One region of the Aurantimonas sp. DM33-3 genome, then DNA from elsewhere that is predicted to be linked to it. Evidence: predicted binding sites of a transcription regulator. Region 1 holds the regulator's gene; each other region holds the start of a gene.
The links. Region 1 encodes LexA, which represses DNA repair genes until DNA is damaged. Its sites were predicted from a motif close to TGTTCNNNNTGTGTTCNG; they were not measured.
Positions count from the first base shown of each region.

Region 2: the regulator LexA is predicted to act here: its motif matches at 9,208-9,225, upstream of H9Q09_RS03095 (YifB family Mg chelatase-like AAA ATPase).
Region 3: the regulator LexA is predicted to act here: its motif matches at 2,572-2,589, upstream of recA (recombinase RecA).

Region 1 is NZ_JACSGS010000001.1:447,224-457,409, reverse strand. Features, by position in the region: gene H9Q09_RS02535 (ComEC/Rec2 family competence protein) at 1-2,335, shown strand, start outside; gene lexA (transcriptional repressor LexA) at 2,430-3,149, opposite strand; gene glp (gephyrin-like molybdotransferase Glp) at 3,193-4,434, opposite strand; gene moaC (cyclic pyranopterin monophosphate synthase MoaC) at 4,431-4,931, opposite strand; gene trpC (indole-3-glycerol phosphate synthase TrpC) at 4,928-5,743, opposite strand; gene trpD (anthranilate phosphoribosyltransferase) at 5,740-6,771, opposite strand; gene H9Q09_RS02505 (peptidyl-prolyl cis-trans isomerase) at 6,768-8,657, opposite strand; gene tpiA (triose-phosphate isomerase) at 8,840-9,595, shown strand; gene secG (preprotein translocase subunit SecG) at 9,712-10,186, shown strand, end outside.
Region 2 is NZ_JACSGS010000002.1:71,266-81,451, reverse strand. Features, by position in the region: gene infC (translation initiation factor IF-3) at 1-373, shown strand, start outside; gene H9Q09_RS03130 (hypothetical protein) at 490-1,476, opposite strand; gene rpmI (50S ribosomal protein L35) at 1,728-1,928, shown strand; gene rplT (50S ribosomal protein L20) at 1,967-2,386, shown strand; gene pheS (phenylalanine--tRNA ligase subunit alpha) at 2,544-3,629, shown strand; gene H9Q09_RS03110 (hypothetical protein) at 3,715-4,128, shown strand; gene pheT (phenylalanine--tRNA ligase subunit beta) at 4,249-6,663, shown strand; gene H9Q09_RS03100 (class I SAM-dependent methyltransferase) at 6,993-7,595, opposite strand; gene H9Q09_RS03095 (YifB family Mg chelatase-like AAA ATPase) at 7,603-9,135, opposite strand; gene H9Q09_RS03090 (hypothetical protein) at 9,328-10,186, opposite strand, start outside.
Region 3 is NZ_JACSGS010000009.1:125,115-135,300, forward strand. Features, by position in the region: gene alaS (alanine--tRNA ligase) at 1-1,259, opposite strand, end outside; gene recA (recombinase RecA) at 1,436-2,509, opposite strand; gene H9Q09_RS13840 (PfkB family carbohydrate kinase) at 2,689-3,636, shown strand; gene H9Q09_RS13845 (pseudouridine-5'-phosphate glycosidase) at 3,633-4,547, shown strand; gene H9Q09_RS13850 (PAS domain-containing sensor histidine kinase) at 4,569-7,106, opposite strand; gene H9Q09_RS22485 (flagellar biosynthetic protein FliO) at 7,358-9,232, shown strand; gene dksA (RNA polymerase-binding protein DksA) at 9,408-9,824, opposite strand; gene H9Q09_RS13865 (histidine phosphatase family protein) at 10,122-10,186, shown strand, end outside.

The DNA of each region.
Region 1 (10,186 bases):
CTTCGGGCGGCGCGACGCCGTTCGGGCAGCGTTCCGGCGCTGGCGGGCGACGATCGTGCTGCCGCCGCGTAGCCGTTGGCGCCGTCTCGGCCGGGAATGGCTCGCCGACCAGTTTGCCGCCGAGACCCGCGCCCGTACCGGTTTTCTCCTGGTCCCGCTCGGCCTGATGATCGGCGTGGCGCTCGTCCACGGCGCCGGCTGGGCCCCGAATGTCTGGCTGACCGTCCTTGCCGCCATCGCCAGCCTCGGCCTCGCGCTGCGCCGTATGGGACGCCCCGTTCTGCACCCGATGCTGATCCTCGCGGGCTTCACCTTCGTGGGTACCGCCCTTGCGATCGGCGAGATTCAGCGCACCGAAACGACGATCCTGTCCGGCCAGGCGACGGTGCGCATTGCCGGTCCCGTCCTCTCGCGAGAGCGGACGGAGGACGGACGCTATCGCTATGTGATCGCAGTCGCAGAAACCGAGCGGCCAGTCCTGTCGCGACCGCCGGAGCGAGTGCGCATCGTCGTCGGCAGCCGACATGAGCCGATCGCGCCCGGCGGCCTCTATCGCGGCCTCGTCCGGCTCGGGCCGCCGTCCGGTCCGGCATTTCCCGGCAGCTACGACTTTGCCATGGCGCCGTTCTTTGCCGGGATCGGAGCCTATGGTTATTCGCTCGGCGCGCCGGAGGCCGAGCCGACGCCGTCCACGGCAAGCGACGATGGACGCGGTCTTCTGGCCGAACTGCGGCATCTGCAGACGCAGACGCGCCTCGCCCTGACCGAGCGCATCAGCATGGTGATCGGCGGCCGGGAAGGCGCCATCGCCGCGGCCCTCATCACCGGCGAACGCGCCGGTATCCCCGACGATGCCCGCGAATGGCTGCGCGGCACGGGGCTCGCCCACGTCCTGTCGATCTCGGGCCTGCACATGGCGATCGTCGCCGGCTTCGCCATGCTGGCCGTGCGGTCGTCGCTGTCCCTCGTGCCGGCCATCTCGCTGCGCCTGCCGGCGAAGAAGATTGCGGCCTTTGTCGCGCTGGCCGTCGCGGCGATCTATCTGGCGATCTCGGGCGCCAATGTCGCGACCCAGCGATCCTTCGTGATGCTGGCGATCATGCTCGGCGCCGTGCTGATCGACCGCCCCGCCCTGACGCTTCGCAACGTGGCGATCGCTGCCATCGTCGTCATCCTCGTCGCTCCGCATGCGGTGATGACCGCCAGCTTCCAGATGAGCTTTGCGGCGACCGTGGCGCTGATCGGCGGCTATGCGGCCCTGTCGCAATGGCGCGCGGGGCGCGAACGCGGCCGCGAGACGGATAGGGGCGTCGCCGGCAAGATCCTGGTCGCGCTCTCTGCGATCATGGTCACGTCGCTTCTGGCGGGATCGGCAACCGCGCCTTATGCCGCCTATCACTTCCACCGGATGGCGGCCTTCGGCTTCGTCGCCAATCTCCTGACCATGCCGCTCTTCACGCTGTGGATCATGCCGCTGGCGCTGGTGGGAACGCTGCTGATTCCGTTCGGGCTCGACGCCTGGCCGTTCCAGGCGATGGGTGCCGGCCTCTGGCTCGTCCTCGAGATCGCCCGCAACGTCTATGCCTGGCTGCCGGACCAGGCGATCGGACGCATGACCGCATCGGGACTTCTGCTGCTGACGGCGGCGATCCTCACCGCGTCCTGTCTGGCAAGCCGGTTGCGCTGGCTTGGCCTGCCGCTGGCACTCGCCGGATTCGTCGCAGCGCCCGACAGGACGGTCCCACCGGAACTGCTGATCTTCGAGGACGGCAAGGAGGTCGCGACTCTCGCGGCGGAGGGCCAGCTTGCTTTCCTTCGTGCAAGGCCCAGCGGTTTCATCGCGGAACAATGGGAGCGGGCCTTCGAGGCGCGGGCGCCGCGGGGCACGGACACCGAGCGGATCCGTGCGACGATTCCCGCCGAGTGCGCGGCCAAATACTGCCGCTTCACCACGCGCGGCGGCCTGCGGGTGGTCTGGACTGAGGATTATGCCCGCACGGGCGATGCCTGCGACGAGGCGGATGTTGCCATCGTCTCACGGGCGATCCGGCTGACGGAATGCCGATCCGGCGCCTTTCTGGTGACGCTGCGCACGCTGCGGCGGACCGGCTCGCTGGCGATCGGCCGGGAGGCGGCGACAGGCCGGCCCCGCATCGTGCCGGCGGTCAGCGATCCGCCCGAACGCTGGAACGTTCACCGGCTGGCGCCCTGGCCGGAATACTGGCGCAAGCCAGCCGCGCCAGACCCGCCGGTACCCGTCACGCAGCCGGCCTCGGCGACCGTCAGCAATGGGGGCCCGGCCGGTTCAGGCCGAACCGCGACGGTTGGGCCCTGAGCGAGGACGAGCCGGTTTCGGGCCTCAACGCTTCGGGCGCGAGTCGCGAGGACCTATCACCCGTTCTGCACCGACCGCGTTCCGTCCGGAGCGGTCAGTAGCGGCGGATCAGGCCGATCAGCTTGCCCTGGACCTTGACCCGGTCCGAGCCGAAGATCCGGGTTTCATAGGCCGGATTGGCCGCCTCCAGCGCGATGGTGTCGCCGCGACGGCGGAAGCGCTTCAGGGTCGCTTCCTCGTCGTCGACGAGGGCGACCACGATCTCGCCCGGCGTCGCCGTGTCGCCCCGGCGGATGACCACCGTGTCGCCGTCGAGAATGCCGGCCTCGATCATCGAATCGCCCTTCACTTCGAGGGCGTAATGTTCGCCGCTGCCCAGCATGTCCGGCGGAACGACGATGGAATGGGTGTTGTGCTGGATGGCCGAGATCGGCACGCCGGCGGCGATCCGCCCCATGACAGGGATGGCCGTCGAGGCGGACGCCTTGGCCGGCGCCGGTTGCGCCGTGGGGGCGGGCCGGGCGGTATCGCGACTGCCTTCGATGACGCTCGGCTTGAAGCCGGTGCGCCCGACAGGTGCCGGGCGGTTGCCCTGAATCGACTCGGGCAGTTTCAGGATTTCCAGCGCCCGGGCCCGGTTGGGCAGGCGGCGGATGAAGCCCCGCTCCTCGAGCGCGGTGATCAGGCGGTGAATGCCGGACTTGGACCGCAGGTCCAGCGCGTCCTTCATTTCATCGAAGGACGGGGGCACACCAGTCTCGCGCACCCGATCGTTCACGAAGACCAGAAGATCGTGCTGCTTGCGCGTCAGCATCCGGGCGACTCCTCAAAACAAAACCTGAACAAACCTATCTGTTCTAGTTGTGTTCCGCAAGTGGCTCCAGCGCCGTCAGGGGGACGTAATCGCAGGGATCGCCTGCTTCGGCCGGTGCGGCGCGGACCGGGCGCACGAGCAGGGCATCGGCCGCAGCATAGATCGACAGCAGCGAGGAATCCTGGCGCGACAACGGCACGATACGGGGTGGGCCGGCGCCATCCGGTTCGATCCGGGCGCGGACGAAATCCGTGCGGTCGCCATTGTCCGACATCGGCGCGGCGAGAACGCCCCGGCGGTACAGCGGACGCGCGGGACGGCCCGCGAGGCGCCGGACCAGCGGTGCCAGGAAGAGGGTGGCGGCGACCATGGAGGAGGCGGGGTTGCCGGGCAGGCCGACGACCCGCATGTCGCCCAGCCTGCCGGCCATCAGCGGCTTGCCGGGGCGCATGGCCACTTTCCAGAAGTCGAGGGAGACGCCATGGGCGGCGAAGACCTTGCCGACGAGATCGTGGTCGCCGACCGAGGCGCCGCCGATGGTGACGAAGATATCGGCGCCGTCGGCGATCGCCTGCGTCAGCTGGGCATCGATGGCCGCTTCCCGGTCGGGCGCGATCCCGCAATTCAGCGGCAGGCCGCCGGCCTCGCGCACCAGCGCAGCGACGCCGAAGGTGTTGGAGGCGACGATCTGCGAGGGGCCGATGGGTTCGCCGGGCAGGACGAGCTCGTCACCGGTCGCCAGGATCGCCACGCGGGGCCGGCCGCGTACCGGGATCGACGGATGGCCGCCGCTGGCGGCCAGCGCGATGGCGCCCGGGGTGAGCACGGTGCCGGCGGTGAGAAGCGGCGTGCCGGCTGCGAAGTCGATTCCCGCCGGGCGGATGTGCTGGCCGACGACGACCGGCGCCGTCGCCGTGACGGTGCCGTCCCGCCGGTCGGCGTTCTCCTGGATCAGGATGGCGTCGGCGCCGGCCGGGACCGGCGCTCCGGTGGAGATGCGGATGGTCTCGCCTGGCTGCAGCGTGCCGTCATAGGCATGGCCGGCGGCCGATTCGCCGACGAGCCGCAGGGAGGGGAAGGGCGCTTTGTCGCCAAGGTCGGCGGCGCGGACCGCGTAGCCGTCCATGGCGGAGGCGTCGAAGGCCGGCTGGGTGCGCCGCGAGGCGAGGTCCGCGGCCAGAATGCGGCCCGACGCGTCGCGCAGGGGCAGCGTCTCGGTTCGGTCGAGGGGGCGGGCGTCCTCGACGAGGAGACGATAGGCCTCCTCGACGGGGATGAGACTCACGACGCGGCGTCCGCCGACCAGTCGCCGGAGCGGCCGCCGGATTTCGCCAGGAGGCGGATGCCGCTGATGGTCATGGTGCGGTCGACCGCCTTGGCCATGTCGTAGATGGTGAGGCAGGCGACCGAGACGGCCGTCAGCGCCTCCATCTCGACGCCGGTCTTGCCGCCGACCCGCGCCGTCGCGGTGACCCGCAGGCCGGGCAGCGCAGGCTCGGCGGTGATCTCGACACCGATCTTCTCCAGCATCAGCGGATGGCAGAGCGGGATCAGGTCGTGGGTCTTCTTGGCGCCCATGATGCCGGCAATGCGGGCAATGCCAATGACGTCGCCCTTCTTGGCCTCGCCGGCCAGGATCAGGTCGAGCGTCGCCGGCTCCATCATCACGAAGCCTTCGGCCTCAGCGACGCGGCGCGTGCGCTCCTTGTCGCCGACATCGACCATGGACGCGGCGCCGGTGGCGTCGAGATGCGTCAGCGTGGCGTCGCGCGGATCGCTCATGCGGGCACCGTGATGGCAGGATCGCCGCCGATCAGCGCCCGCGTCGCGGCCTCGACGTCCTCCTGACGCATCAGGCTCTCGCCGACGAGGAAAGTGCGGATGCCGTGCCCGGCGAGACGCTGGCAATCGGCATGGGTGAAGATGCCGCTTTCGCCGACCAGGACGCGATCGTCGGGCACGAGGGCGGCCAGCCGCTCCGCGGTGTCCAGCGAGGTCTCGAAGGTGCGCAGATTGCGGTTGTTGATGCCCAGCAGCGGCGAGGCGAGGGCAAGCGCCCGCTCGGTCTCGGCCTCGTCATGCACCTCGACCAGCACGTCCAGGCCATAGGCGACGGCCGCGGCTTCGAGGTCGCGGGCAAGGGCGTCGTCGACCGCGGCCATGATGATGAGGATCGCGTCGGCGCCCCAGGCGCGGGCCTCGGCCACCTGATAGGTGTCGTAGAGAAAATCCTTGCGCAGCGCGGGCAGGCTCGTCGCCGCGCGCGCCGCCGTCAGGAAGGACGGATCGCCCTGGAAGGACGGCGTGTCGGTGAGAACGCTGAGACAGGCGGCGCCGCCGCGCTCATAAGCGGCTGCGAGGGCGGGCGGGTCGAAATCCTCGCGGATCAGGCCCTTGGACGGGCTCGCCTTCTTCACTTCGGCGATGAGCGCAAACTCGCCGGCGCGATGGCGCGCGCCAAGCGCCGCCGCAAAGCCGCGCGGCGGCTCGACGGACGCGAACTGGCCTTCGAGATCGGCCTGCGAGATCCGCTGCTTGGCGGCGGCGATCTCCTCGCGCTTGTAGGCTTCGATCCTCTGCAGGATGTCGCTCATTTGGTTTCCCCCGCAATCGCCTGGGTGACCGCGGCCAGCCGCTCCAGCGCGGCGCGGGCGCGGCCGCTGTCGATGGCGTCGGCCGCCTTGGCGATGCCCTCGCGTAGATCGGCCGAATGGCCCGACATGACCAGTGCGCCGGCCGCGTTCAGGAGGACGATCTCGCGATAGGCGTTGTCGGCTCCGTCGAGAACGGCGCGCAACGCCGTAGCATTGGTCGCGGCGTCGCCACCCTTGATGTCGGCCAGCGGCCAGCGGCGCAGACCGACATCCTCCGGCTCGATGGCGAACTGGCGGATCTCGCCATTCTCCAGCGCCGCGACTTCGGTCGTGCCGCAGACCGTCATCTCGTCGAGACCGTCGCCATGGACGAGCCAGGCGGATTCGGTGCCGAGCGCGCGCAGCGTCTCGGCCATCGGCACCAGCCATTCACGCGAGAACGAGCCCAGAAGCAGCTTGCCGACGCCGGCCGGGTTGGACATCGGTCCGAGCAGGTTGAAGATCGTGCGGGTGCCGAGCTCGACGCGGCTCGGGCCCACGAACCGCATGGCGGCGTGGTGGGTCGGCGCGAACATGAAGCAGATGCCGGCGTCCGCGAGGGCCCGCGAAATGGCATCGGGCTTCAGGTCGACATTGACGCCGAGCGCCATCAGGACATCGGCCGCGCCGGATTTGGACGACAGGGCACGGTTGCCGTGCTTGGCGACGACGAGGCCGCAGCCGGCCAGAACGAAGGCGGAGCAGGTGGAGACGTTCAGGGTGCCGGCGTGATCGCCGCCGGTGCCGACGATGTCGACGGCCTCCGCCGGCGCCTCGACCCGCAGCATGTTGGCGCGCATGACGTCCACCGCGCCGGCCATCTCGTCGACGGTCTCGCCGCGCACGCGCAGCGCCATCAGGAAGCCGCCGATCTGCGACGGCGTCGCTTCGCCGGACATCATGACCGAAAAGGCCTCGCCGGCCTCGGCGCGGTCCAGCGTCTCGCCCGCCGCGACCTTGGCGATGAAGGGTTTCAGGCTCTGGCTCAACGGATCAGCGCCTTTGCCCGCTCGATGCCCGCCGGGTGAACGGCGATGGCGGTGTCGTTCTGGAGCAGCGACACGTAGGTCTCCAGAATGTCGTTCTCCAGCATGCCGGTCATCTGGCCGCGCTCGTTGGCGGCGACGTTGGCCGCAGGGTCTGCCGGCGGCGCAACCTCGACGACGCGCAGGACGATCTGCGAGCCGGCCTCGCGACCGGCCGCCGTGGCGACCGTTCCTGTTCCGCCGGAGAACGCCGCGTTGACGCCGGCCTGGCCGAGTTCCGACACGCCGGACTGGCGCGAGATCGCCGCTGCCGTGCGGGCTTCGGCGCCGACCGCGGCCGCCGCATCGGCCATGCTCTGGCCGGCCTGCAGCTCGGTCTTCATCTGCTCGGCGCGCTCGGCGAGCTGCCGGTCCGTCTCGGCGGCCTTCCAGTCGGCCAGTACCCGGTCGCGCACCTCGTCGAGGGTACGGTCGCGGGCCGGATCGATGCTGATCACGTCATAGAAGACGTAGCCGTTGGACTGGAAGTTGATCGGCACATTGTCGAGGCCGGGCTCGGTCTCGAAGACGCCGGGCAGGAATTCCTGCGCCGACGGCTGTTCGGCGACGGGCTGGCCGTCCGGGCCGTTGCCCTCGCGGTCGACGGCCGGGATCGTCTGCACCGTCAGGCCGGCGCTCTGCGCCGCTTCGGCGAAGGTCGCGCCGCCGGCGCGGGCATCCTCGAAGGCGTTGTAGGCGCTGTTGGCCGTATCGCTGGCCGCCACGAGTGCCAGTGCCGAGCGAATCTCGTCGGAGACCTCTTCCAGCGTCTGCACGGTTTCCGGCTGGATTTCGGTGACCTGCAGAAGCACCGGACCGAAGGCGCCGCTGACCACGTCCGACACCTCGCCTTCGGCGAGTGAGAAGGCCGCCTCGGCGACCGTCGCATCGGGAATCTGCGAACGGGTGACGAGGCCGAGATCGATATCGGCCGGGCTGCGACCGGCATCCCGCGCGACGTCGGCAAAGCTCGTGCCCGCCTCGAGCTTGGCCTTGGCGGCTTGCGCAGCGGCCTCATCGGGGAAGGCGATCTGCTGCACCCGGCGCTGCTCGGCGGTGGTGTAGCGCTCCCTGTACTGCTCGTAATCCGCCGCGACCGCCTCGTCGGTGATCGTCGTCGGGTCGGCCATCGCCTCGGGCGTCAGGACGGCGTAGGCCACCGAGCGATATTCCGGCGCGGCATAGGTCTCGCTGTTTTCCTGGAAATAAGTGGCCAGAACCTCGTCGGACGGGTCGGCGACCGGGGGAATCGTGGCGGGCGTCAGCGTCACATATTCGATCGTGCGCCGCTCGCCATTGTAGAGGCCGAGCGCCGTGGAGAAGGCGTCGGGAATGGCGATGCCTTCCGAGACCGCGTCGACGATCTGGCTGCGCACCGCCTGGTTCTCCTGGCCGCGAATGTAGTCGGCCTCGCTGATCCGGGCGTTGTAGAGCGCATTCTGGAACTGGGCGCGGGAGAAATTGCCCGAGGCATCCTGGAAGGTCGGGTCCTCGGCGATCACCTGGGCGAGTCGGTCCTGCGACAGGCCGAGATCGATGCGGCGGCCCTGTTCGTCGAGCACGGCACCGGCGACGAGCTGGCTGATGACCGACTGGCCGATGCCGAACATCTCGGCTTCCTCGGCGGTGGGCCGGCGGCCGATCTGCTGGGCGAGGCGGGATTGAGCCCGGTTGTAGGCCAGCGCATAGTCCTGCAGCGACACTTCGGTCTCGCCGGCGGTCAGCACGGCATTCGCCACCCCGCCGCGAAAGACGTCGCCGATGCCCCAGACGGCAAAGCTGAGCACGAGAAGGCCGAGCAGGATCTTGGCCGTCCAGCCGGAAATGCTGCCGCGGAGCGTGTTGAGCATGATGGTCTCCCGTTCGCCCGACAAGGATCGCCGCGCGCGAGGCGATCCTGGGCATTCTGTTCCGTGCCTTTTAGGAAACCGGGCCCATCGGACGCAAGCGACCCGCACGATTGATTTACGCCCTTCGATGCGTAAGGTCCGCGCCGGGCCCTGGGCGCCTGACAAAGAGCTGAGGAAACACGATGGCACCGACGCCGCTGATTGCCGGAAACTGGAAGATGAACGGGCTCCTGAAGGAGCTGGGTGAGCTGCAGACGCTGGCCGAAGCCGCCGGCGCCGGCCTCAACCAGGGCCGCGACATCCTGATCTGCCCGCCGGCCACGATGCTGTCGGCGAGCTTTGGCATTCTCGGCCACCATGTCGCCGTGGGCGGCCAGGATTGCCATCCGGCCGAAAGCGGCGCCCATACCGGCGACATTTCCGCTGCGATGCTGAAGGATGTCGGTGCGCGCTACGTGATCGTCGGCCATTCCGAGCGCCGCGCCGATCATGGCGAGAGCGACGAACTGGTCCGCGCCAAGGCCGAGGCGGCGATGGCCGCCGGCCTGATCGCGGTGATCTGCATCGGCGAGACCGAGGCGGAACGCGATGCCGACGCAACGACGGACGTCCTGGCGCGGCAACTGGCCGGCTCGCTGCCGGACGACATGGACGGTGACCGGGTCGTTGTTGCCTATGAGCCGGTCTGGGCGATCGGCACCGGCAAGACGCCCACGGCGGACGACGTGCGGCACATCCACGACTTCATCCGCAGGACGCTGGTCGAGCGTTTCGGCGAGGCCGGAAACGGGGTTCGCATCCTCTACGGCGGGTCGGTGAAACCGGGCAATGCGGCGGAACTCCTGGCAATCGATAATGTCGATGGAGCCCTTGTCGGCGGGGCCAGCTTGAAGGCGTCGGACTTCATCGCGATATGTCAGGCGTCGCCGACAGCCTGACCGGAACGACACGGGCCGCGCGCCCAATCGCCCGCAAATGCCGAATACGGTTGGAAAGCGGGCGTCGCTTCTGTAGAAGGCGCGCAATTATCGAATAGACGCGTTGCGAAAGTTCCATGGAAACCATTCTCATCATCATCCACTTGATGATCGTCGTGACGCTCGTCGTCGTCGTTCTGTTGCAGCGCTCCGAAGGCGGTGCGCTCGGCATCGGTGGCGGTGGCGGCGGCATGATGTCGGCCCGCGGTGCCGCCAATGCGCTGACGCGCACGACCGGCATCCTGGCAGCGGCGTTCTTCGTCACCTCGCTCTCGCTCGGCATCCTGGCGCGCTACGGCGCCCAGCCGACCGACATTCTGGACCGCCTGCCGGTCAATCAGAGCGGCCAGAGTGCGCCGGCTGGTGATGGCAGCGATCAGGGTGGTAGCCTGCTGGATCAGCTGGGCGGATTGCCCGAGCAGCCGCAGGCGCCCGCTGGCGGCGCCGCGACGGAAACGGCACCTGTCGCCGCCGACGCACCGAGCGCGGCTCCGTCGCTGCCCGACGAGGCACCGGCAGCCCCGACCGGCGAGACCACCGCAGCTCCGGCGC
Region 2 (10,186 bases), on a different contig from region 1:
CGAGATCGTGCCGACGGCCAACCCGCCTGTCTGCAAGATTCTCGACCTGGGCAAGCTGAAATACGAGACCCAGAAGAAGTCGGCCGAGGCGCGCAGGCGCCAGAAGACCATCGAGGTCAAAGAGATCAAGATGCGGCCGAACATCGACGAGCACGATTACGAGACCAAGATGAAGTCGGTCCGCCGCTTCTTCGACGAGGGCGACAAGGTGAAGGTCACCCTGCGCTTCCGGGGGCGCGAAATGGCGCACCAGGAACTGGGCATGCGTCTGCTCAACCGGGTTCGCGAAGAGACCGGCGAGATCGCCAAGGTCGAGGCCGAGCCCAAGCTCGAAGGCCGGCAGATGATGATGGTTCTCGCCCCGCGCGGCTGAGATCGATCGTCGATCGGTAAACATGCAGAAAAGCCGGCATCCCTCGGGGGCGCCGGCTTTTTCTTTGTGGGGTCTGGAATTGGACCCGTATGTCGTCGACGCGTGCCGTGCGGGGTTCAGCCGCCACAGCAGCCGGCGCTCAGATCGTGCTGGCTCTTGCCGATGACGGCGATCAGCCGGTCGAGACGCCTTGGCGGCGGTGCCCCGCACGGTTCGAGTCCGTTGCCATGGCCGCAGGGCAGAAGCGTAATCGGCAAGGGGGCGCCGTGGCGCAGGCCGTGAAGGCCGAGGGCCTCGCTGTCGCTGTCGCCGCCGACGACGCGTTCGACCGCGCGATAGAGCTGGCGCCGATCCCGCATTGTCGCGGGGCGCAGGGTATCGGTGTCACCGGGCGGCACGAAGAAGCGGCGCGTCGAGATCATGTCCTCCGCGGCCGTGTTGGCGGCAAGGATGGTGCGGCGGTCGGACAGAAGCGCGATCCCGAAGGGCAGCGGGTCCCAGCTTGCCTCGATCGTCTCCCGGTCCGGCTCGTCCGGGGTGCCGAGGCAGTGGGACACCAGGAAGGTGCGCCGCAGATCGTCGGCATTGCGCCGCAGCAGCGTGTGGATGGCCGTCGCATTCCGTTCTGTCGGGGTTTCGGGGCTTTCGACGAGGAGGAGCCAGGTCCATGGCGCGCCGTGGTGGAGGACCAGTCCGGTCGCCCAGGCGGTCTGTGATCGGGGCATTCCGAAAGGTTCGATCTGGCGGCTGTCGAACACCGCCCCCGCAACGAGGTTCGGCGTGCCGGGGGGCGGGCCGGTTTCACCGAAGCGGAAGACGGCCTGTTGGCCACCGAACGGCAAGGCGAGTTCGAGGCGCTCGGTGCATTGCGTCGCCACCCGAAGGAGCGTCGTCCGCGCGCCGGCGAACATCGCGTCGATGGCCTGTGTGACCCCGGCCCAGTTTTCCCGGCTGAAAGCGGCACATGGGAGTTGTTTGCGCAGCGTGTCGATACCGTGCGGAAACCGTATGAGGGTCATTGCCGTCCATTTCCATGCCCACCGGATGATTCCATCGTGTCCGGGATCTGGCAAGTAACTCAGTGAGGAAATAGCCCGAGTCAAGAATATTCCGTAGGGAGAGGACGGCGCCTCGCCGGCTGTCCCGGCCGGCTGCGGGGCTGTGAGGAACCCCGTTGCGGCGTCTTGCGCGGCGACGCGGATTTGCCTATAAGTGCGACGTTCAGATGCGAACCGGCCGGCAGGGCATGCCGTGGCGGTTCTCAATGCTGTCGCGACATCGTCACAGAGGCGACCCGGCAATCGGGAGTTCCGATTGCCCGCGGATTGTCGCGATCCTCACCAAGGAGAGCAAAATGCCCAAGATGAAGACCAAGGCCAGCGCCAAGAAGCGCTTCCGGATGACGGCCAATGGCCGCGTCAAGGCAGGCGCCGCCGGCAAGCGCCACGGCATGATCAAACGCTCCAACGACTTCCTGCGCGATGCGCGCGGCACGATGATCCTGTCCAAGCCCGACGAGCGGATCGTCAAGATCTACATGCCCTACAACCGCTAAGCGGCCCGGGCTTTTTAGAGAATTCAGGAGTTTAGATCATGGCACGAGTGAAACGGGGCGTTACGTCCCACGCCAAGCACAAGAAGATTCTGAAGCAGGCCGCCGGTTTCTACGGTCGCCGCAAGAACACCATCCGCGCCGCCAAGGCCGCCGTCGACCGGTCGAAGCAGTATGCGACCCGCGATCGCCGGGTGAAGAAGCGGAATTTCCGCGCCCTGTGGATCCAGCGCATCAACGCCGCCGTCCGCGAGCATGGCATGACCTATGGCCGCTTCATCGACGGCCTGAACAAGGCCGGCATCGAGGTCGACCGCAAGGTCCTGTCCGACATCGCCATCCACGAGCCCGAGGCTTTCGGTGCGCTGTGCGAGCAGGCCAAGTCGGCGCTTGCCTACCTCAAGGAAAGCGAATTTGACGGTGCCTACGAGCGCGCCGTTGGCGAGACGCGCGCGGCCTGAGGCCAGCGCAACTCTTGACGCTTACGGGCCCGCGCCGCACTGCCGCGCGGGCCTTTTCATGTCGGCGGGTCCGATCGGGCCGCGGTCCGGGCGCGTGTCGCGCGGGGATCTTCGGCGCACGGTCGTCCGGCCTTCGCAAGCAGTATGGGAGCAACGGATGAGCGATCTTCAGGCACTGGAAGCCCATCTCTCCGAACAGGTCGCGGCCGCCGCCGACGAGGCGCAGCTTGAGGCGATCCGCGTCGCCGAGCTCGGCAAGAAGGGCCGCATCTCCGAGCTCCTGAAGGGTCTCGGCAAGATGAGCCCCGACGAGCGCCGCGTCGAAGGACCGAAGCTGAACGGCCTGCGCGATCGCGCCCAGGCGCTGATCAATGCCCGCCGCGAGGAACTCGCCGACGCCGCGATCGCCGTGCGCCTGGCCGCCGAGCGGGTCGACGTGACCCTGCCGGTGCGCCCCAGCCCCGCCGCCCGCGGCCGCATTCACCCGATCAGCCAGGTCATCGACGAGATCACCGCGATCTTCGCCGACATGGGTTTCGCCATCGCCGAAGGGCCGGACATCGAGACCGACCATTACAATTTTACGGCGCTGAACTTTCCCGAGGGCCATCCGGCCCGCGAGATGCACGACACCTTCTTCCTGAAGCCGGACGCTGCGGGCGAGCGCAAGGTGCTGCGCACCCACACCTCGCCGGTGCAGATCCGCACCATGGAAACGACAAAGCCGCCGCTGCGCATCGTCATTCCCGGCCGCACCTACCGGCAGGATTCCGACGCGACCCATTCGCCGATGTTCCACCAGGTCGAGGGTCTCGTCATCGACAAGACCGCCAATGTGGCGAACATGAAATGGGTGCTGGAGGAGTTCTGCAAGGCGTTCTTCGAGGTGCCGTCGCTGAACATGCGGTTCCGGCCGTCCTACTTCCCCTTCACCGAGCCGAGCCTCGAGGTCGACATCCAGTGCGACCGGTCGAACCCGGGCGAAGTGCGCTTCGGCGAGGGCTCGGACTGGATGGAGATCCTGGGCTGCGGCATGGTGCATCCGAACGTGCTGCGCCATGGCGGGCTCGACCCGGACGAGTATCAGGGCTTTGCCTGGGGCATGGGCATCGACCGCATCGCCATGCTGAAATACGGCATGCCGGATCTGCGCGCCTTCTTCGATTCCGACGTGCGCTGGCTGGAGCATTACGGCTTCCGCCCGCTCGACATGCCGACCCTGTTCGGCGGCCTGTCGACGTGACATTGATGACCGCCGCCGTGTCTTTCTCGGACCTGCGGCGCGTCGTTCCGAGTTGACTGTCCACCCGCAAGCAGGAGCCTTCGCCATGTCGGCACGCATGACCGTCCTCGAAGTGATTGCCGTCGTGGCCGGCGCGGTCATCGGCCTTCTGGCGCTCGACTTCGCCAGCTGGCTGTTTGCCGATACGAGCTTCTTTGCGCTCCTGGCCTCGCCCGGCCGCATCGTCGTGGCGCTGGTGACGGTCGGCCTCTTCGCCTTCTACTACCGCTCCATGTCCCAGACCCCGGCGGCGCTGGCGTCGTTCTTCACCGGTGTCGGCCTGCCGGCGATCCTCGACCGCTTCGGCTTCGATTCGCTGCTGCCCTGGGGCACGCTGCTCGTCCTCTATGTGGTCTTTGCCATCGTCGCCCTGCTGACCTATCGCTTCGTCCATGCCACGGCGCTGGCGCAGGGTGTCGCCGACGACATCGCCGGGACGAAGCGGCGCGACGATTTCTGAGCTCCGTGGCCGGAGCGCCCGCGGGCGCCTCGGCGAAGACACGCGCGCCGCGGCCCCGCAGCCATCCGGCGCATTTCCCACGGCCGATCGGCCCGTCCGCAACGAGACTGAATCGAACCGATGAAATTCACGCTTTCCTGGCTCAAGGACCATCTCGACACCGACGCCTCGCTGGCCGAGATATGCGAACGCCTGACCATGATCGGCCTCGAGGTCGAGGCCGTCGACGACCGCGCCGTCTTCGCGCCCTTCCGCATCGCGCGGGTGCTGAGCGCCGAGCGCCACCCGGACGCCGACAAGCTGCAGGTGCTGAGCGTCGACGCGGGCCCCGAGGTCAATGACGGCAAGCCGCTGCAGGTGGTCTGCGGCGCGCCCAATGCGCGGGCGGGGATGGTCGGCGTTCTGGCGACGCCGGGCACCTATGTGCCGGGCATCGACACCACCCTGTCGATCGGCCGCATCCGGGGCGTCGAATCCCACGGCATGATGTGCTCGGAGCGCGAGCTTGAGCTGTCCGACAGCCATGACGGCATCATCGATCTCGCGGCGGACGCGCCGGTGGGCACGCGCTTTGCCGATTATGCCGACCTCGCCGACCCGGTCATCGAGATCAATCTGACGCCGAACCGGCCCGACGCCACCGGTGTCGCCGGCATCGCCCGCGATCTCGCCGCCTCCGGCATGGGCACGCTGAAGACCGCCGCGCCCGAGCGCATCGAGGGCGAGGGCGACTGCCCGGTCGCCCTGTCGGTGGAGAGCGCGACCTGCACCGGCTTTGCCCTGCGCAAGGTGTCGGGCGTCGCCAACGGCGCCTCGCCGGAATGGATGCAGAAGCGGCTGAAGGCGATCGGCCTGCGCCCGATCAACGCGCTCGTCGACATCACCAATTACGTCACCTTCGACCGCGGCCGCCCGCTGCACGTCTTCGACGCCGCCAAGGTCGCCGGCGACCTCGTTGTGCGCGATGCCCGCGACGGCGAGGAGGTGCTGGCCCTCGACGAGCGGACCTACACCCTGTCGGCCGGCATGTGCGTCATTGCCGACGTCAACGGCGTCGAATCCATCGCCGGCATCATGGGCGGCGAGCATTCGGGCTGCGATGCGGCGACGACCGACGTCCTGATCGAATCGGCGCTGTGGGACCCGCGCGCCATCGCCCGCACCGGCCGCAGCCTCGGCATCATCACCGATGCACGCTACCGCTTCGAGCGCGGCGTCGATCCCGACTTCATGGAGCCGGGCCTCGATCTGGCGACGCGCCTTGTCCTCGATCTGTGCGGCGGCACGCCATCGCGCCGCGTCGTCGTCGAGAGCACAACGCCGGCGCCGGCGCCCATCGTCCTGCCCTTCACCGAGACCGAGCGCCTGACCGGCATCCAGGTGGACCGCGACCGGCAGGTCGCCATCCTGGAAAGCCTCGGCTTTGCCGTGTCGCCGGAAGGCGAGACCGCCAGCGTCGTCAGCCCGAGCTGGCGGCCGGACATCGACGGCAAGGCCGATCTCGTCGAGGAAGTCATGCGCCTCGTCGGCGTCGACACGATCGCGCCGCAGCCGCTGCCCTCGGCCGGTGCCGTCGGTGGGCGCATCCTCACCGTGCCGCAGATCCGCGACCGCGCCGCGCGCCGGGCGCTGGCCGCCCGCGGCATGGTGGAGACGGTGAGCTACAGCTTCATCGCCGAGAGCCACGCCGCGGCCTTCGGCGGCGGCGCGGCCGCGCTGAAGCTGGAGAACCCGATCTCGGCCGACATGTCGGACATGCGGCCGTCGCTGCTTCCGGGCCTGATCACGGCGGCGGCGCGCAACGCCGCCCGCGGCCATGGCGACACGGCGCTGTTCGAGGTGGCGGCGATCTACCGCTCGGACGAGCCGGACGGCCAGTTGCGCGTCGCCGGCGGCCTGCGCCGCGGCACCGCCATCATGTCCGGCGGCGGCCGGTCGTGGAACGGCAATGCCTCCGCCGTCTCGGTGTACGACGCCAAGGCCGACGCCATCGCGGCGCTGGAGGCGGCCGGCGCGCCGGTCGACCGGCTGATGATCGAGGCGCCGGCGAGCGATTGGTACCATCCGGGCCGCTCCGGCCGGATCAAGCTGGGGCCGAAGGTGGTGCTGGCGGAGTTCGGCGAATTCCATCCGAAGACGCTGAAGACGCTGGATTCCTCCGGGCCCCATTGCGGTTTCGAGGTGTTCCTCGACGCGATCCCGACGCCCAAGCGCAAGGCGACCCGCACCAAGCCGGTGCTGTCACTCTCGGCCTTCCAGCCGGTGCGCCGCGACTTCGCCTTCGTCGTCGATAGCGACGTGGACGCGCTGAAGCTGGTGCGCGCCGCCGAGGGCGCCGACCGCAAACTGGTGGGCGAGGTCCGCGTCTTCGACGTCTTCACCGGCGCCGCGCTCGGCGAGAACCGCAAGTCGGTGGCGCTGGAAGTCACCCTCAATCCGGTCGAGCGGACCCTGACCGAAGAGGATCTGGAGGCGGTGTCCGCCAAGATCGTCGCCCAGGTCGAAAAGGCCACCGGCGGCACGCTGCGGGCGTAACGGTCCGCAGCGTCGGGCGGGCCGAAGGCGCGCGTTGCTGCGGCACAATGGCGTGTGTGCTGCTGCGCAGCGGGCCGCATCGGCGCTGAGGCGTGGGCCCTCGGGTTGAACCCGAGGATGACGCGCATTGATGGAGTGCGCAGCCTGTCGAGGGGATCACAACGTCCCAGAGCGCAAGCGCGCGGCGTCCGCCACCGGGCGGCGGTCGGCTAAGTGGGCCGCCTGATGGCGTGGCGGCTTTGTGGTCGCGGCTGTGGCGTGCAGCTGCGTCGCAGGTGTCGATGGCCGAGCGACGGCTGGTTTCCTGTCCGAACAAACCTCGGACTGCGTCAATTCTTCTGCGCCATCCAGACCTTGTGGATCGCACCCTGCGGCTCGTCGAAGACGGCCATGCGCACGGCGAAGCCGGCCTCCGCCAGGAGCACCCGGTAACCGGCATCCGAGTAGCTGGCATAGGCGAAGGGCACGTCGAACATCGTGTCGCGGACGCTCGAATGGGACGGCCCGCTGGTGAACAGCAGCCAGCCGCCGGGGCGCAGCCAGGCCGCGAAGCGGCCCAGCATCGCCGTCTGGTCGCCATGGTCCAGATGAAAGAAGCTGTCCCAGGCGACGATTGCATCGAAGGACACGGCCGGAAGATAGGCCCGCATGTCGCACAGGATGGTCCGCACCTGCGGGTAGGCCCGCTGGAAATGCGCCAGCATGGCCGCCGAGCCGTCGAGGGCGGTGATCGAAACACCGGCCTCCAGCAGATGCGCCAGCCCCGCGTGACCGGTGCCGCAGCCGCAATCCAGGAGCCGCGCCCCGGCCGGAAGCGCCGCCGCCAGTTGCGCATAGAAGGGCGGCTCCCACGGCTTCAGCCGGCGCGCGGCCTCGAAGCGGTCGGCGATGAGGTCGTAGCCCGCAACGGCGGGGTGAAGCTCCGCGCTCATCTTGCCGTCATGCCGCGGCGGCCAGCCGCTCGCCGGCCATGCGGTAGGAGATCGCCTCGGCCAGATGGATCCGCCGGACCATGTCGTCACCGTCGAGATCGGCGAGGGTGCGCGCGACCTTGAGGATGCGGTGATAGGCGCGGGCGGAGAAGCGCATCTGCTCGGCCGCCTCCTGCAGCAGTGTCCGGCCCTCCCGGTCGGGCTCGGCGACGCTTTCGATCAGGGCGGCCGGACAATGGGAGTTGCGGGTCGAGCCGGGCAGGCCGAGGCTCTCGTAGCGCTCCGTCTGCAGGGCGTGCGCAGCGGCGACGCGCGCCATGACGTCGGCCGAGGATTCCGCCGGTTGCGGCTTGATCAGGTCGGCGGCCGTCACCGCCGGCACGTCGACGCGGATGTCGATCCGGTCCATCAGCGGCCCGGAGATGCGGGCCTGGTAGTCGGCGGCGCAGCGCGTGCCGCGGGCACAGCTGCGGCCCGGCTCGCCGGCCATGCCGCATCGGCAGGGATTCATCGCGGCGACGAGCTGCATCTTGGCCGGGTAGGTCACCCGGTGATTGGCCCGGGCGATGACGCTTTCGCCGGCCTCCAGCGGCTGGCGCAGGGAATCCAGCACGACCGGCGAGAATTCGGGGAATTCGTCTAGGAACAGGATGCCGCGATGGGCGAGCGAGACCTCGCCGGGCCGCGCCCGCAGGCCCCCGCCGACCATCGCCGCCATGGAGGCCGAATGATGCGGGGCCCGGAACGGCCGGCGATCCGACAGCTTGCCGCCGGACAATTCCCCGGCGATCGAGGCGATCATCGACACTTCGAGGAGTTCGCGCGGCGTCAGCGCCGGCAGGATCGACGGCAGGCGCTGCGCCAGCATCGACTTGCCCGAACCGGGCGGGCCGACCATCAGGAGGTTGTGGCCGCCCGCCGCGCTGATCTCCAGCGCCCGCTTGGCGACGATCTGGCCCTTGATCTCGGCAAGGTCCGGCAGGTCGGACGGCGCGGCCCGGATGGCCGGCTCCGGCCGCGCGATGATCTGCGTGCCGCGGAAATGATTGGCGATCTGGATCAGGCTGCGGGCAGCGACGATGTCCATGTCCTGGCTCGCCCAGGCCGCCTCCGCGCCGCTCTCGGCCGGGCAGATCAGGCCGAGGCCAATGGCATTGGCGCCCATCGCCGCCGGCAGGGCCCCCGCGACCGCGGTGGTCATGCCGTCGAGGGAGAGTTCGCCGAGAACGACATAGCCGGCCAGCGCGTCGGACGGAATCGCGCCGAGTGCCGCCATCAGGCCGAGGGCGATCGGCAGGTCGTAATGGCTGCCCTCCTTGGGAAGGTCGGCGGGGGCGAGATTGACGGTCACCTTCTTCGGCGGCATCGACAGGCCGGAGGCATGCAGGGCCGCCTGGACGCGCTCGCGGCTCTCTGCCACCGCCTTGTCCGGCAGGCCGACGATCTGGATGCCGACCTTGCCCGGCGCTACCATCACCTGCACGTCGACGGGAATCGCCTCGATGCCCTGAAACGCCACCGTCTTGACCCGCGATACCATCGCCACCACCCCTCGTGATGAACTCCGGCCCACTCATTTCGCCGGAAAGCGACGTTAGGTAAGCATGGAAATCGGAATGAAACAAGAACAGGACAGAAACAAATCGGCGCCAGAGTGAGTCGCGGTCCAGCGACGGCTCGATGGTTAAGCCATCGTTAACGCGTCAAGCGGATGTCGCGCGCCGCGTGCGACTCAAAGCTGCGCCATGAGGAAGACGGTGGCCGACAGGGCCAGCAGGCCCGCCGCCATGAAGCCGCCGTTCCAGACCACCCCGACGCGGAAGGCGCTGGTATGGCCGAGCCGGCCGATCAGCAGCGTCGTCGCCGTGAAGGGCGAGGAGGCGCCGGTGAGCGCCCAGCCGGCGGTCAGCGCGACGACCACGACATTCGGCGACACGCCCATGGCTGCCGCCGACGGCAGCAGGGGCGCCAGCAGCGACACCGACAGGATCGGGTTCATGCCGAGCTGGCCGAGCAGCGGGATGATCCAGACGATGGCGACGAGGATCACCGAGACCGGGATGGCGTCCAGCGCCAGGGCCTGATCGGCGATCACCGGCTGCAGCAACTCGCCGCCGGTGGCGCCGATGAAGCCGGCCATGACCAGAAGGATCAGCTCGGACTGGAAGGAGGGGATGTCGATGAGGGCCAGCCGCTTCAGCTGCGTCGCGGTGCGCGCCGCCGTTCCGCTCTCGCCGCGGGACTGGATGACGATCCAGCCGATGGCGATGGTCGGCACCAGCAGCATCACCACGGCAATCACCCGCAGCCCGGTCAGAAGCTCGAGCACCGCGACGCCCGAAAAGAGCAGGACGAGCAGCGCCAGGAGCGGCTTCAGGTCGCGCCAGCCGCCGATCGGGTCGCGCCGTGCTGGCGCCGGCTGGGTCAGCTTCGGCTTGAAATAGGTGTCGAGCGCCCAGCCGATGAAGGTGACGAGGGCCGCGTTGAAGATCGCGAAGACGGCTGCCCCGCTCCATGACGAGCCGGGAATGACCGAGGTGGAGATCGCCATGGCGAAGGCCAGCGGCGACCAGGTGAGCGAGGCAACGAAG
Region 3 (10,186 bases), on a different contig from region 1:
GTGTTGAAGGCGTCGAGATCGACCTCGATGCCGCGCTGGCGCAGCGCGTCCTGGGTCAGATCCAGCGGAAAGCCGTAGGTGTCGTAGAGCTTGAAGGCGGTCTCGCCGGACAGCTTGGCGCCGGCATCCATGCCCTCTGTCGCGTCGGTGAGCAGCGACAGGCCGCGGTCGAGCGTCTGCAGGAAGCGCCGCTCCTCCAGCTTCAGCGTCTCGGAGATCAGCGCTTCGGCGCGCACCAGTTCGGGATAGGCGCGGCCCATCTCGGCGACCAGCGTCGGCAGCATCTTGTAGAGCACCGGCTCGCGCGCCCCGAGCATCTTGGCGTGGCGCATGGCCCGCCGCATGATGCGGCGCAGGACATAGCCGCGGCCCTCGTTCGACGGCAGCACGCCGTCGGCGATCAGGAAGGCGGTCGAACGCAGGTGGTCTGCGATGACACGGTGGCTGGCGACGCTGTCACCCTCGGCGCGCGAGCCGATGGTCGCCTCGACGCTGGCGATCAGCGCCTTGAACAGGTCGATGTCGTAATTGTCGTGGACGCCCTGCAGGATCGCCGCGAAGCGCTCCAGCCCCATGCCGGTGTCGATCGACGGGCGCGGCAGCTCGACGCGATTGTCGGCGCTGAGCTGCTCGAACTGCATGAAGACGAGATTCCAGATCTCGATGAAGCGGTCACCATCCTCGTCCGGGCTGCCCGGAGGGCCACCGGGGATGCCCTCGCCATGGTCGAAGAAGATTTCCGAGCACGGGCCGCACGGGCCGGTCTCGCCCATCGCCCAGAAATTGTCGGAGGTCGAGATGCGGATGATGCGGTCGTCGGACAGGCCGGCGATCTTGCGCCACAACGCCGCCGCTTCCTCGTCCTCGGAATAGACGGTGACCAGGAGCCGGTCGGCCGGCAGCGCGAATTCCTTGGTGATCAGGTTCCAGGCGAGTTCGATCGCCCGGTCCTTGAAGTAGTCGCCGAAGGAGAAATTCCCCAGCATCTCGAAGAAGGTGTGGTGCCGCGCGGTGTAGCCGACATTGTCGAGATCGTTGTGCTTGCCGCCGGCGCGCACGCATTTCTGCGAGGTCGCAGCGCGCTGGTAGGGCCGCGTCTCGACGCCGGTGAAGACGTTCTTGAACTGCACCATGCCCGCATTGGTGAACATCAATGTCGGGTCGTTGCGCGGCACGAGCGGCGACGAGGCCACCCGCTCGTGATCGTTCTTCGCGAAATAGTCGAGGAACGCGGACCGGATTTCGTTGACGCCACTCATGAATGCGACCTTCGGAATACCTGCGGGAAGAGCCCGTCGCCGCGGCGCGCACGCCGTCAGCCTCGGGCAAAGGCGCGTTGTACAGAGGCCCGCTCCGCCTGTCCATCAGACCCCCCAACGCGAAACGGCCCACCCGGAAGGGCAGGCCGTCGCGCATGTCGTGCTGCCGTTGCCGATCAGGCGTCGGAATCGTCGCCCGGGCCGGTGTCGTCCAGAAGCTGCTCGGCGAGAAGACCGGCATTCTGGCGGATCAGCGTCTCGATCTCGTCGGCGACGGCCGGATTGTCGCGCAGGAACGACTTGGCGTTCTCGCGTCCCTGCCCCAGCCGCTGGCTGTTGTAGGAGAACCACGCGCCCGACTTCTCGACGATGCCGGACTTCACGCCCAGATCGACCAGCTCGCCGGTCTTGGAGACGCCCTCGCCATACATGATGTCGAACTCGACCTGCTTGAACGGCGGCGCCAGCTTGTTCTTGACCACCTTGACCTTGGTCTGGTTGCCGGTGACCTCGTCGCGGTCCTTGATCGCGCCGATGCGGCGGATGTCGAGACGGACCGAGGCGTAGAACTTCAGCGCGTTGCCGCCCGTCGTCGTCTCGGGCGAGCCGAACATGACGCCGATCTTCATGCGGATCTGGTTGATGAAGATGACCATGCACTTGGAGCGCGAGATCGAACCGGTGAGCTTGCGCAGCGCCTGGCTCATCAGCCGGGCCTGCATGCCGGGCAGCGAATCGCCCATCTCGCCCTCGATCTCGGCGCGCGGCGTCAGCGCGGCGACCGAATCGACCACCAGCACGTCGATCGCGCCCGAGCGCACCAGCGTGTCGGTGATCTCCAGCGCCTGCTCGCCGGTGTCCGGCTGCGAGATCAGGAGGTTCTCCAGATCGACGCCCAGCTTGCGGGCATAGACCGGGTCGAGCGCGTGCTCGGCATCCACGAAGGCGCAGACGCCGCCCTTCTTCTGGGCTTCGGCAATGGTGTGCAGTGCCAGCGTCGTCTTGCCCGAGCTTTCCGGACCATAGACCTCGACGACGCGGCCCTTCGGCAGGCCGCCAATGCCGAGCGCGATGTCGAGGCCCAGCGAGCCGGTGGAAACGGTCTCGATCTCGACGATCTTTTCGTTCTCGCCGAGCCGCATGATAGAGCCCTTGCCGAAGGCTCTCTCGATCTGCGACAGCGCGGCGTCGAGCGCCTTGTTCTTGTCCAACGAATTATCCTCGACAAGCCTGAGTGAATTCTGTGCCATGAGAGACGAGACCTTATTCCACGCGTTGGACGGGGGTGCAATGACGAGCCGCACCATCACCATGTACTCTTTTTGTTCCCGTTCCGCAAGCCCGCGATCCCGGTTTGTTCCGTTTCCGCGCGCTGCGGCGAATCGCTTCGAGGCGATGGATTTCTGAAGTTTTGATGAAGAGCCCGCCCATGACCGCCCCCCTGATCTATGCCGCCGGTGCGGCCCATATCGACCGGCGCGCGATCTCGGACGCGCCCTTCATCCCGCATGCCTCCAATCCCGGGCGGCTGGTGGATTGTCCCGGCGGCGCGGCCTTCAACGCGGTTCAGGCCATGGTCCAGGCCGGAGCGACGATCAGCCTGCACAGCGCCCGCGGCGGCGATCCGGACGGGCGCCGCGTCACCGACGCGATCCGCGCCCTCGGCGTCACCGACCTGTCGGTCACCTGGCTCGACCGCATGACGCCCACCTACACCGCCGTTCTCGACGACAAGGGCGAACTCGTCGCCGGCATCGCCGACATGGCGCTCTACGACCTCCTGGTGCCGCGGCTGTTCACCAAGAGCGCCGTGCGCGCCGCGATCGGCAAGGCCGACGGCGTCCTCGTCGATGCCAACCTGCCGTCCGACGCGATCGCGACGATCACCCGGGAGGCGGCGGGCAAGCCGGTCGGCGCGATCGGCGTCTCGCCGGCCAAGATCGGCCGCCTGCAGGAATCGCTCGCCAACATCTCGGCGCTGTTCCTCTCCTATGCCGAGGCCGCCAGCCTCGTCGAGGCGACGACGGGCACCAGCCCGCAGCTCATCGCCGAACTGCTGGGCGAGCTCGGCGTCCATCGCGCCGTGGTGACCGATGGTCCGCGCGAGGTGATGATCATCGACGGCGAGACCGTCCTCCTGCAGCAGCCGCCCACCGTCGTTCCGAAGGACATCACCGGCGCCGGCGACAATCTGGCCGGCACCGCCTTTGCGGCTTTGTGCGCCGGCACGCCCTGGCTCGACGCCGTGCGCGCCGGCATCGTCGCCGCCTCGTTGCGGATTTCGTCCGATCCGTTATCCCCGGACGCATTGTCGCGGAGGATCGCCGAGGGCGTCGCCGCGCTGCATGATCCCCGCGCACCGGAGCCTGCGTCTTGACCTCTGCCCTGCCCTATACGGCCTCCGCCGAAATCGCCGACGCGCTTGCTTCGAAGGCGCCGATCGTCGCGCTGGAATCGACCATTATCACCCATGGCATGCCCTATCCGCGCAATCTCGCCATGGCCGAGCGGGTCGAGGCGATCGTCCGCGAGGAAGGGGCTGTGCCGGCGACCATCGCCGTCCTCGACGGCCGGCTGCGGATCGGGCTCGAGCCCGCCGAGCTCACGGCCCTTGCCACCGCGAAAGACGTTCTGAAGGTGTCGCGCGCCGACCTCGCCTATGCCCTGGCCACCGGCCGCACCGGCGCGACCACGGTCGCCGCCACGATGATCGCCAGTGCGCTCGCCGGCATCGGCGTCTTCGCCACGGGCGGAATCGGCGGCGTCCATCGCGGCGCTGAGACCAGCTTCGACATCTCCGCCGATCTCGAAGAGCTGGCGCGCACGCCGGTCATCGTCGTCTGCGCCGGCGCCAAGGCGATTCTCGATCTGCAGAAGACGCTGGAAGTGCTGGAAACCAAAGGCGTTCCGGTGGTCGGCTACGGCACCGACGATCTGCCGGCCTTCTGGTCGCGCAGCTCGGGCCTGCCGGTCCCGCTGCGCCTCGACAGTGCCGCCGAAATCGCCGGCTTCCAGGCTGCCCGCGACAGTCTCGGCATCGATGGCGGCATGCTGGTGACCAACCCGCTCGACGCAGCCTTGGCGATCGATCGCGGCGAGGTCGACGGCTGGATCGCCCAGGCGCTTGTCGATGCCGAGGCGGAGGGGATCACCGGCAAGGCCGTGACGCCCTTCCTCCTCGCCCGCATCTTCACCCTCAGCGGCGGTCGCTCGCTGGAGGCCAATATCGCGCTGGTCGAGGCGAATGCCCGGCTTGCGGCCAGGATTGCGGTCGCCCGGCAGGGCTGAGCCGCCGGGGCGGCCGGAAACCTATTCGTCGAGCATGTTCTTGACCGCCACGGCCAGCTCGCGCAGCGAGAACGGCTTGGCGAGGAAGCCGAACTTCTCGCCCTCGGGCAGGTTCTTGGCAAAGGCATCCTCGGCATAGCCGGAGACGAAGATGAACTTCAGCTCCGGCCGCGTCTTGCGCATCTCGCGCAGCAGCGTCGGGCCGTCCATCTCGGGCATCACCACGTCGGAAACGACGAGCTCGATCTGGCCGTCGAGTTCTTCCATCACCTCCAGCGCCTCGATGCCGGACGCTGCCTCGTGGACGTCGTAGCCGCGCATCTTCAGCGCGCGCACATTGCCGGCCCGCACATGGTCCTCGTCCTCGACGAGCAGGATCGAGGCGGTGCCCGACAGGTCGACCTTGGCGTTGACCGGCGCGGCCACCGCATCGCTCTTGGCCGCCGTGACCTGCGCCGGGATATGGCGCGGCAGGAAGATGCGGAAGGTCGTGCCCTCGCCAGGCTTGGTGTCGACGAAGATGAAGCCGCCCGACTGCTTGACGATGCCGTAGACCATGGAGAGGCCGAGGCCGGTGCCCTTGCCGATGTCCTTGGTGGTGAAGAACGGCTCGAAGATGCGCTCGGCGACCTCGACCGGCATGCCCGTGCCGGTGTCGGAGATCTCGGCGAGCACATAATCGCCCTCGGTCATTTCCGCGTAGCCGAAGGCCGCGGCCTCCGCCGCCTCGACATTGCGGGTCGAGATGGTGATGGTGCCGCCGTCCGGCATCGCGTCGCGGGCGTTCTGCACCAGATTGGTGATCACCTGCTCGAACTGGCCGATATCGGCCATGACCGGCCACAGGTCGCGCGCATGATGGCGCTCCAGCTTGGCATGGTCGCCGCTGACCCGCTTCAGGAGGAGATGCATGTCGGCGACCACGTCGGTCAGGTTCAGCATCTTCGGCCGCATGGTCTGGCGGCGCGAATAGGCCAGCAGCTGGCGCACCAGCGAGGCGGCGCGGTTGGCGCTCTGCTTGATCAGCAGCAGGTCCTGGAACGAGGGATCGCCGGTGCGGTGGTTGAGCAGCAGGAAGTCGACCGAGGCGGTGATGATCGTCAGGACGTTGTTGAAGTCGTGGGCGATGCCGCCGGCCAGATTGCCGATGGCCTGCATCTTCTGGCTCTTGGCGAACTGCTCCTCGAGGGCCCGCTGCTCGGTGATGTCGACGCCGTAGAGGATGACGACTTCTTCGGTGTCCGATCCCGAATTCGGGATCGGGCTGACATAGAAGCGCACGGCGCGGGTCCGCTCGCCCTCGATCTCGGCGTCGATCGGCGGCACGCCCGCCTGCCCTTCCATGGCGGAGCCGAGCGCCTGCTGGAAACCGTCGCGGCCGGCCGCCAGGATACTGGACTCGATCGCCGCGGTGCCGTTCGCCGCCTCGTTGCCGAAGATCTGCCGGAACACCGCATTCGAGCGCACCGCGCGGCCCTGCCGGTCGAGGACGGCGATCGCCATGGGCGAGGAGTTGAAGAAGCGGGTGAAGCGGGCCTCGGCGACCTCCACCGGGCTGGCGGCGTGATTGTCGCCGCTGCGGTTGAGAACCAGCGTGCGCACCGTGCCCGGCGCGGCCACGTCGTCGGCGACCGGCTTGCGCAGGAGGCGCACCGGCAGGCTGCGCCCCGACTTGGTGATCAGGTCGAGGTCGATGGCGGTGGTGTCCAGCGCATCGGCGCCGTCCTGCGGCAGGGTCAGGAGCGGATGCGACGCCTCGGGCACGAATTCCAGGATCGAGCGGCTGAACGGCCGGAACTCGACCAGATCGACGCCGAGCCAATCGGCCAGCGTGGCGTTGAGATAGGCGATCTTCAGATTGCCGTCGGTGGCGAAGAAGCCGGCCGGCGCGCGGTCGAGATAATCGATGGCGTGCTGCAGATCCTGGAACGAACTCTCCTGGTGCTTGCGCTCGGAGGTGATGTCGAGGATCTGCCAGGCGTGCAGCGTGCCGTTCGAGGTGTTCAGCGGGCGCACCGAGGCGCGGTACCAGTGCGGCGTCGGGTCGGTGCTGTCATACAGGCTGCGCGGCAGGCGGAACTCGCGCTGCCCGGTGCGGTTTTCCCGCGCCAGATTGGCCAGATGGTAGATCGCCTCGGACGCTTCGGTCTCGCGCGCCAGAAGCCGCTCCAGCGTCTTCACGCCGGCCGCACTGGTGGCGCCGGTGATCTCGCCATAGGCCTTGTTGGCGTAGATGATCCGGCCCTTGCGATCGAGGATCAGCATGCCGGTGCGGGCGGTGTCGAGAAAATCCTTGGCGATGGAGGCTTCGGCGATCCGGCCGGTGAACTGCACGAAGCCCAGCGCGGTCGCGAAGATCGCCGCAAGACCGGCCATGGCAAGGCCGCCGAAGATGATCAGCAGCGCAATGCCACCATAGGCGTTGCCCAGAAGCGCCAGCAGCGCCGCCAGCACCATCAGCGAGCCGCCCAGCATCAGAAGGCGCCTGACGCCCGAGGCTGCCGTGGCCCTGTCGATCAGCGGCCGGTCTGCAGACCCCGTCGTCGCCCCTCCATCCATCGTGATTCGCTCCTTGTCCGCGCCGCCATGACTATGAATCAAAAGCAGATTCGACGCGAGAGTGCCCCAGGGCGCTTTTATTCGGCCTGTGGCCGCGGAAAATCCCGGCTACGCCTTCGCGCGCGCCGTCCAACGCTTTATGAACGTCCAAGCTGGCGTTGCCCTTGCCCATGGGGTTCATCCCGCGGAAGGTTGCCCCAAATGTGAAATCGGGCGTGCTCCTCCGCCCAGAGTAGAAGGAAGCCCGCCCCATGCCGCAGTGGATCGTCGATCTCGTCGGGGAAGGCCTCGCGCCGATCGTCTGGGTGGCCATCGTCGCCGTCATCGTCTGTGGTCTGGCGATGGCGATGATCGTTCTCGCCAAGAAGGCCTTCGGCGGACGGATCGGCACCCAGTTCAAGGGCCGCGCGCCGCGTCTGGCGGTGATGGACGTCACCCGCATCGACGAAAAGCGCAAGCTGGTGCTGGTGCGCCGCGACGAGATCGAGCACCTGATCCTCATCGGCGGCCAGAACGACGTGCTGCTAGAGGGCAACATCCTGCGGGTGCCGGCCGCCGCGCGTCCGCATGGCGACTGGAACACCTCGCGCTCCGACGAGATCGAGGAGGAGCGCTTCGCCAGGAACCATCGTCACGAGCCGGAGCTGCCCGCCGTCGCCGAACGGGCCCGGGCGCCCGAGCCGCGGATCGACGCCCCGGCCCCGCGCGAGACGAAGCCGACGTCGCCCGAACGCGCAGAAACGCCCTCCGCCGACGCGCCCTCCGCCGGGGCGAACGACCGTCGCTCGCCCCCGCCGGTGGCAACGCCGTCGCCGCTGGCCGCCGCAAGTCTGACCACCGCCGCAAATGGTGCCGCCGCAAATGGTGCCGCCGCGTCCGTTGCGGTCGACAGCCCGTCGCCGGATACCAGGCGTCCCGCGGCCGCCGCCATGCCGGAACCGGTGGCGCCGCCGGCTCCGCCCAGGGCACCCGTTGCGGCGCGCCCGGTGACCCAGCCGCGCTCCACGGCGACGCCGACGGCGACGCGTGCGCCCGACAGCGGCCCTGCGACCGCACAGCAGGACACGGCCGCCGGCCCAGCCCCCGCCAGCCGCGTCGAGCCGCGCTTTGCCGCGGCCAGAAGCCAGCCGGAGCCATCGGCGCCCGATTCCGAGACCGCACGCACGCAATTGCGTGCCCAGATGAACCGCTCGCAATCGCCGGAATTCTCGCGGGTTCAGGACGCGACCGCCCCGGCGATCGCCGTCGAGCCTGCCGATTCCCCGGTGGCGGCGCGCCAGCCCCTGTCGGTTCGCAGCTTTGCGAGCGCCATCCAGCAGCGCAAGGCGCCCGCCGGAATGCCGCCGCCGGCCACGCCAGCCACGCCCGCGCCGACGCCTCGGCCGGCTGCGGCTGCCCCCGCTTCGGCTGCCCCCGCTCCGGCGGCTCCCGCTTCGGCCCCAGGCCGCGGCGCTGCGACCGCCGCCACCGCGTCCGCTGCCTCTGCTGCCCCATCGGTCGCATCGCCGGCCCCCGAGCCGGAAGCGCCGAAGCCCGAGGTAACGCCGGCCGCAAAACCGGAAGCGCCGGCCGCCCCCGCATCTGCGCCCGCCAAGGCACCCGCCATCGAGGCCGAACGCGCCGACCCGAGTCTTGAGGATTTCCTGTCGGCCGAACTCGACACCGATTTCGGTGATGACGACGGCGACGAGGATGTCGCTCCGCCGCGGGGCAATGCCCCGGCTCCCGCGGTCGATGCACCCGTAACGGGCGGGCCGGAGCGCGCGCCTGAATCCCGCGACGTGCCGAAGGTCGATGCCACCTCGCGTTCCTCCGGCGCGTCGACCTGGCCGCAGGCCCCCACGCCGGTCGTCGCCAAGGCAGAGGATGCGAAGCCGTCACCGGCCCCGGCCCCGTCGATCGACGCCCCCAGCCGCGAACCGGCGGCCTCCCCGCGCCCGAAGCCGGAACCGGCGCGGGTGGAACCGGAGACGCGCGCCGACCGCGAGAGCGCGGACGATTCGGCATCGGAGGCGCCCGCGGCGGGCGATCAGGCCCCCGAGCGGCGCCTGACGCTGGAAGAGGAGATGGAGCGCCTGCTGGGCGACTTCAGCTTCGACGCCAAGGGCGAGCGCAAACCCAACTGATGCCGGAGTGCCCGCTTGGCGCCGATCACGCGCAGGCGGGCATTCCGCCACCCTGAGGGGTGGACGGCCGGCACGCGTGAATTGTCGGGATTGGAACGCCGAACCGGAACGGTGCGGCCTGGAACGGGAAAGCTAAACGCTCGAAGGGCGGCCCCGTCAGGGGACGACCGGTCGGCTATTCGTCGCGATAGACCTTCTCGCGGCGCTCGTGCCGCTCCTGCGCTTCCAGCGACATGGTGGCGATCGGGCGGGCGTCGAGCCGTTTCAGGCTGATCGGCTCGCCGGTCTCCTCGCAATAGCCGTAGGTACCGTCCTCGATGCGCTCCAGCGCCGAGTCGATCTTGGCGATCAGCTTGCGCTGGCGATCGCGGGCCCGCAGCTCGATGGCGCGGTCGGTCTCGGAGGAGGCGCGGTCGGCGGCATCGGCCTGATTGCTGTTGTCGCTGGCCAGCCCCAGGAGGGTCTCGCGCGATTCCCGCAGGATCTCCGCTTTCCACGCCAACAGCTTCTTACGGAAGTAGTCCTTCTGACGGTCGTTCATGAACTGCCCGTCTTCGGACAAGGTCGCATCGATATTGAGTAACTGGCTCATCACGCACCTCCGTTTCCGTAATTCGGGCTTATAGCGACGCTTGTCTCCGGGAACAAGTTAACTCCGGCATCCTACATCCAGAATATGAAGACGTTTCTAAGAGACGGATTTCGCAAGGGTTTCCGAGCGCTCTATCCCTCGTCTGGATGACGTGGCGATGACGCGGCGGCGATGAATGCCGTCCTGCGTCGAACCGGCCACCGGTTCCACCCCGAACCGCGCCCCCGACCGACGTGCCGACAGCGGTGGCGAGGCCGCCGATTGCCCGGACCGCATTTATCGGCATAGTCCCTCGCCATGTCCTCCGCCCCGACGTCCCGCCTCTACATTCTCCGCCATGCCCATGCAGGCTGGGCCCGCCC